Regions from separate parts of the Pantoea sp. Lij88 genome, predicted to be linked through region 3. Evidence: predicted binding sites of a transcription regulator. Region 3 holds the regulator's gene; each other region holds the start of a gene.
The links. The regulator PurR, encoded in region 3, represses purine synthesis genes. The targets are predictions, from matches to a motif close to CANGCAAACGTTTGCNTG.

Region 1 (2,267 bases), 1.9 Mb from region 3:
CACAGGATCAGCAGGTGCAGGCGGGACGCGGCATCAGTGCGCAGGTCTCAGGCCAGCAGATTCAGCTGCTGACGCCTGGCCATGCGCCCGGTCTGACGCCGCAGCAAAGCGCGCAGATTGCACAACAGGAAGCCGAAGGTGAAACCCTGGTGGTGCTGATGCGCGATGGCGAGGCGCTGGGTGCACTGGCCCTGCGCGATCAGCTGCGCGACGATGCCGTGGAGGCGTTAAAGGCTTTGAAAAAGCTGGGTATTGAGAGCCTGATGCTGACCGGCGACAACCCACGCGCCGCAGCGACCATCGCCCGCCAGCTGGATATTGATTATCGCGCCAGCCTGCTGCCCGCCGATAAAGTCGCGGCTATCCGTGAACTGAGTCAGCAGCAGCCGCTGGCGATGGTCGGAGATGGGATTAACGATGCCCCGGCAATGAAAGCGGCGACGCTGGGTATTGCGATGGGCAGCGGCACCGATGTCGCACTGGAAGCGGCCGATGCGGCCCTGACGCGGAATCAGCTCAGTAATCTGGCACCGATGATTGCGCTGGCACGCCGGACACGGCGCATCATCCGCCAGAATGTCGGCATTGCGCTGGGTCTGAAGGCGATTTTCCTGGTCACCACCCTGCTGGGTCTGACCGGACTCTGGCTGGCGGTGCTGGCGGATTCCGGTGCGACCGCGCTGGTCACCGCCAACGCGCTGCGGTTACTGCGTCGTCGCGCCTGAGCAGGCGGCTTCTGATCGATGAGTGAAGTTAACGACGGTCCGAACGGCTGTCGTTAACCTGCCATGCCTTTGCGAATCAGAAACTGGTAGGGCAGCGTCTCGGTCTGCTGCGCCAGCAGGCCATGTTCCATAAAGCGGCAGAAGCCGGGAATATCGCGGGTCGTCGCCGGATCATCAGCGATGATCAGCAACGTCTCGCCATCCTGCAGGCCGCGTACGGTTTTGCGCACCATCATCACCGGCTCCGGGCAACGCAGGCCACGGGCATCCAGCTGATGGTCGGCAGAGGAAAAAACATCGCTCATAATCAACTCGGTTCAGGTAAAGGGCGCTCATTCTAGCGCGTGCTGGCGGTGAAGCAAGGCGATAACGATTGCGCTAAAATTAACCATTGCATAAAAAGCACAACGCGGTAAGATGCCGCCGCTTTTTGCTCATAAAACTGCCAGGCGCTGCCCGAACGGCGTCCCGCAATGGGTTCCCTCACCCCAACATTAAAAAGGTTGAATATGCTCTCATTTTCTTCACGTCAGCGCATGCATGCGCTTTTCTGGTTGTCGCTGTTTCACCTGCTGGTGATCACATCCAGTAACTATCTGGTTCAGCTGCCAATTTCCGTCTTTGGCTTCCACACCACCTGGGGTGCGTTCAGCTTCCCGTTTATTTTCCTGGCGACCGATCTCACCGTGCGTATTTTTGGCGCACCGCTGGCCCGACGCATTATTCTGGCCGTGATGATCCCGGCGCTGTTTATCTCTTACGGCGTCTCGGCACTGTTTTATCAGGGCGAATGGCAGGGCTGGCAGGCACTGGAAGTGATGAATCTGTTTGTGGCCCGAATCGCCTGCGCCAGCTTTATGGCTTATGCGCTGGGTCAGATCCTCGATGTGCATGTGTTTAACCGTCTGCGTCGTCTGCCACAGTGGTGGATAGCACCGGGCTGCGCGATGTTCCTGGGGAATATCAGCGATACGCTGGCCTTCTTCTTCATCGCCTTCTATAAAAGCCCCGATGCGTTTATGGCGCAGCACTGGGTTGAGATTGCCCTGGTGGATTACAGCTTCAAAGTACTGATCTGCATGGTCTTCTTCCTGCCCGCCTACGGTGTGTTGCTCAACGCCGCGCTGAAGCGGATGGCCGAGCGCCAGACCGCCCGCCAGGTCAATTTCGGCTAAGAACTCATATAAATTCTGCCATTACCCGCTAAGATCTTCTGACAATCATCAGGTTGCGTTTGCAACCTGATTCCTGTTGTATTAACGGCTGACTGGAAACTTAAAAAGGGATTCTGATGCGCAACCTGGTGAAATATGTAGGAATGGGTTTACTGGTACTTGGCTTAGCGGCCTGTGACCAGAAGAAAGATGAAGCGGCGAACGACAACGGCGTCAGCGCCAGTCAGTCGGCGCAGACCGTCACGCTGATGGATGGCAAACTGAGCTTCTCACTGCCACCAGGCATGTCAGATAAAAGCGGTAAACTGGGTTCGCAGACGACGAACATGCACGTTTATGCGGATGAAACTGGTGCGCGCGCCATTAT
Region 2 (2,267 bases), 970 kb from region 3:
CTGTGCTGGTCTGTGGTTCATTCCACACCGTTGCACAGGTCATGGAATCGATTGAAACGGAGAAAGGACGTGGCTAGTAAGTTTCAGAACCGTTTAGTCGGCACTGTTATTCTGGTCGCCGTTGGCGTGATTGTGCTGCCAGGGCTGCTGGATGGTCAGAAAAAGCATTACAAAGAGGAGTTCGCCGCCATTCCACTGGTGCCGAAACCTGACGATCAGCAGGACAGCGAAATGGTGCCGCCGGTCACCCAGTCGCTGCCGGCTCAGCCGCCGGAGGGCGCGGGCAATGCGGTCAGCAGCAGCACTGGCAATGGCAAAACCAACGCCACGGCAGAGCAGGGTCGGACTCAGCCGGACGAAGAGAGCGATCCGGTCGTTGTATCGCCGCCGCCGGTTCATCAGTCTGTACCTGCACAGACGGTGACGAAGCCGAAAGTGACAGAGCAGCAGAAACCTAAAGTCACTGAACAGCCTAAGCAGAAACCGGTCGAACAGCAGAAGCCAAAAGCCGTGGAACAGCCTAAACCGAAGCCGGTTGAACAGCCTAAAGCGGTCGAACAGCCGAAGCAGGAAGAGGCGCCGAAAGCCGCAGAGACGACGGCGCCAGCAGGGCAGGCTTATGTGGTGCAGTTAGGTGCGCTGAAAAACGCCAGCAAAGTGAATGAGATTGTCGCGCAGTTGCGGCTGTCGGGCTATCGCGCCTTTACCGTGCCGTCAACGCCGGTACAGGGTCAGATCACCCGCATTTACGTAGGCCCGGATGCCTCGAAAGCCAAAATGCAGAGCGCGGTTGGCGAGCTGAAAAGCATCTCAGGACTGGGCGGTGTGGTGAAACCGTACAGCGCCCGCTAAAGCCGGCGATTGGCGCTGCCGATAGCAGTAACAGGCAGCGTCTTTTGCCCGGCACGCAGCACGCTTACGGCGCGTTGCAGGATAAAATAGTGACGATTTTCAACGGCCTGTCCGGCTGAGAATCTACCGGGCGATTGAGGTTTTTTTCATCGCCGCATTTATGGATGCAGAAAAAGAAAACCGCTACGCAAACGTTTTCTTTTTCTGTTAGAATGCGCCCCGAACTGGATGCAGGGGTGCAATTGCACTGGCGCTGGAAGAGTTCATGATCTGGATTGATTACGTCATTATTGCGGTAGTTGGTTTTTCGGCTCTGGTCAGCCTCGTCCGTGGGTTTGTCCGGGAAGCCTTATCTCTCGTTACCTGGGGATGCGCGTTTTTTGTCGCCAGTCATTACTACGCCTACCTTGCAGTCTGGTTTACAGGTTTTGACGACGAACTGGTTCGTAACGGTATCGCCATCGGTGTGCTGTTTGTCGCTACCCTGATTGTGGGGGCCATTGTGAACTACGTTATCGGCACGCTGGTGGAGAAAACCGGCCTGTCGGGAACCGACCGGGTGTTGGGAGTCTGTTTCGGGGCGTTGCGAGGGGTGCTGATTGTAGCCGCCTTGCTGTTCTTCCTTGATACATTCACTGGCTTTTCCAAAAGTCCGGACTGGCAACAGTCTCAACTCATTCCCGAGTTCAGTTATATCATCAGGTGGTTTTTTGATTACCTGAAAAGCACGTCGAGTTTTTTACCCCGGTGATGTGACCGGGAGTGCGGCTTAATGAGGAAATGACAACATGTGCGGTATTGTCGGTATCACCGGTTTCATGCCGGTCAACCAGTCGATCTATGACGCGTTAACGGTGCTCCAGCACCGCGGGCAGGATGCCGCAGGCATTTGTACAATCGATGCGCTGAAATGTTTTCGCCTGCGAAAGGCAAACGGCCTGGTCAGCGACGTTTTCGAAGCACGCCACATGCAGCGTCTGCAGGGCAATATGGGGATCGGTCACGCGCGTTATCCAACCGCGGGAAGCTCCAGTGCCTCTGAAGCGCAGCCATTCTATGTAAACTCCCCGTACGGCATCACCCTGGCGCATAACGGTAACCTGACCAACGCCCATGTGCTGCGTAAGCACCTGTTTGAAAAGGGCCGCCGTCACGTTAACACCACCTCAGATTCTGAAATCCTGCTGAACATCTTTGCGCAGGAGCTTGATCGTTTTCAAAACGATCCGCTGGAAGCCGACAACATTTTCGCTGCGGTGGCTGCCGTGCATCAGCAGGTACGCGGTGCTTACGCCGTCGTGGCGATGATTATCGGTCACGGCATGGTTGCCTTCCGTGATCCCAACGGCATCCGTCCGCTGGTACTGGGCAAGCGCGTTATCGCGGATGGCCGTACCGAGTATATGGTCGCCTCC
Region 3 (2,267 bases):
GGTGCTGGAAGATACCTCGCGAGCGCTGCCGCGCCGTATGACGTGGACGCTGGATAACCAGCGCAGGCTGGTGGTGCCGGAATGGCAGACCGGTCTGGAGTGCGTGCAGGCGGGATTGTGTGTGGCGATGGTACCGGGTCATCTTGCCAGACCGCTGCTCGACAGCGGCGATCTGGTTGAACTGACACTGCCGGTGGCGTTCCCGGATAGCCCCTGCTGCGTCAGCTGGGCCGAGGATCGCGCATCACCGGCGACAGGCTGGTTACTCAGCTATCTGGGTGATGCGCAAACGCTTAATCAGGAGTGGTTAAGCGAGGATTAACGGCGATAGTCGCGGAACGGACCATCAGCCACAGAACGACGTTCAATCAGCGTGGGATGGACTTCGATCGTTTGTGAAATTTCACGCTTACTGGTGATGCGGTCCAGCAGCATATCCAGCGCTTTTTCCCCCAGCTGAGCTTTAGGCTGATGTACGGTCGTCAGGGCGGGTGCGAAATAGCGGGCGTTGCGCACATTGTCATAACCGATCACCGAAATATCCTGCGGGACGCGTAACCCCATCTCGTCAGCGGCGCAAATCGCGCCCATCGCCATGATGTCACCGCCGCAGAACACCGCCGTCGGGCGCTGTTTCTGCGACAGGATCTGCTGCATCGCCTGATAGCCCGATTCCGGCTCAAAGTCACCCTGCACAATCCACTCGGCACGCGGCTGGATACCCGCTTCTTCCAGCGCTTTCAGGAAACCGGCATGGCGTCCGCCACCGGTATTGCGCTCCATCTGGCCGGGGATAGCACCAATATCACGGTGTCCACGTTCAATCAGATAGCGTCCCGCCAGATAGCCGCCCTGGAAGGCATTATCCAGCACCGTGTCGGTGAAGTCGGCGCGCGACTCGCCCCAGTCCATCACCACCATCGGGATATTGCGGTTCTCTTCCAGCATCTGCAACAGGTCGTCCGGATATTCAGAGCACATCACCAGCAGACCATCGACGCGCTTCTGCGCCATCATGCTGAGGTAGGCACGCTGCTTTTGCAGATCGTTGTGCGCATTACCCAGAATCAGCGTATAGCCTTTGTCAAAACAGTGATTTTCAACCGCTTCAATAATTTCAGCGAAATAGGGTGCTTCGCTGGAGGTGGCAAGCAGGCCCAGCGTTTTGGTGTGGTTCACTTTCAGGCTGCGCGCCACGGCGCTCGGCGAGTAGTGCAGTTCCTTGATCGCCTGCCAGACCGCGTTGCGCGTCTCTTCAGCGACAAAGCGGGTTTTATTGATGACGTGCGAAACGGTGGTCGTTGAGACGCCGGCGCGTTTCGCCACATCTTTGATTGTTGCCATGAAAATCGGACTCCAGTGCTTATCTAAATCTTTGATAAGCGTAGTGTTAAACGTTTGCGTCTGCTCAGGGATTTTTCCGCAAAAATGCAGCTTTTCTGGTCGGTAAACAGGCCGCTGGCGGAGAATAAACGCCTTAAAAGATGCGCAAACGGAATCAGAGTTGCGCGCGTTGCGCAACAAAGGCGGGATTCTAACAAGGCTGGACGGATAAAACGAGATTTTTACCGGGTCGTGTGGGAAAATGCCATAACCCTACAAATTGTGTGACTAAGGAGCATGTAATGAGTACCGATCTTAAACTGGCGTTAATGACCACTGCGGGCTGTCTGCTGATGATTGTGGCCTTTAGTTTTACCGCCATTCTGCACTAACAAAAAAGCCGGGATTATCCCGGCTTTTTCTGACTGTTCTGCTGCTCAGCGTATGGTTTTCGGCGTCATCACCCGACGGGCACCAATGTAGTGGCGCTGCCAGTAATCTTCCCCTAATGCGCTGATCTGAATATCTTTTCCGGTACGTGGCGACTGAATAAACTTGCCATCGCCAAGGTATACGCCGACGTGGTCCGCAGTACCGCGACCATTAATACGGAAGAAGACCAGATCGCCTTTCTCCAGTGACTCACGCTTGATGGGTGCCGCGTCACGCAGGTGATACATCTCGTTAGCGGTACGTGGGATCTTAAACTTCACCAGATCTTTATAGGCGTACCAGACCAGACCACTGCAATCAAAACCGGTGTGAGGTGAGGTGCCGCCCCACTGATACGGTTTACCCAACTGGCCCATCAGCTTGGTCATCGCGGTTTCACGGGCCTTCTGATAGCGCTGACGGTGGGATTTACTCATCTTAATGGTGCCTGGCTCGCTGGCGATAACCTCAGCCGTTTTCAGCTGGCGCTGATGACCATAGCGTTTCTTCTC

Region 1: a site for PurR is predicted at 1,193-1,210, ahead of PU624_RS05310 (7-cyano-7-deazaguanine/7-aminomethyl-7-deazaguanine transporter). Genes of this name have one in related genera too.
Region 2: a site for PurR is predicted at 1,037-1,054, ahead of cvpA (colicin V production protein). Genes of this name have one in related genera too.

What each region holds. Positions count from the first base shown of each region.
Region 1 is NZ_CP118269.1:318,911-321,177, reverse strand. Features, by position in the region: gene PU624_RS05320 (zinc/cadmium/mercury/lead-transporting ATPase) at 1-725, shown strand, start outside; gene tusA (sulfurtransferase TusA) at 779-1,030, opposite strand; gene PU624_RS05310 (7-cyano-7-deazaguanine/7-aminomethyl-7-deazaguanine transporter) at 1,235-1,900, shown strand; gene PU624_RS05305 (DcrB family lipoprotein) at 2,017-2,267, shown strand, end outside.
Region 2 is NZ_CP118269.1:1,269,519-1,271,785, forward strand. Features, by position in the region: gene folC (bifunctional tetrahydrofolate synthase/dihydrofolate synthase) at 1-77, shown strand, start outside; gene dedD (cell division protein DedD) at 70-852, shown strand; gene cvpA (colicin V production protein) at 1,118-1,603, shown strand; gene purF (amidophosphoribosyltransferase) at 1,641-2,267, shown strand, end outside.
Region 3 is NZ_CP118269.1:2,243,800-2,246,066, reverse strand. Features, by position in the region: gene punR (DNA-binding transcriptional activator PunR) at 1-322, shown strand, start outside; gene purR (HTH-type transcriptional repressor PurR) at 319-1,344, opposite strand; gene cydH (cytochrome bd-I oxidase subunit CydH) at 1,626-1,715, shown strand; gene PU624_RS14265 (C40 family peptidase) at 1,761-2,267, opposite strand, start outside.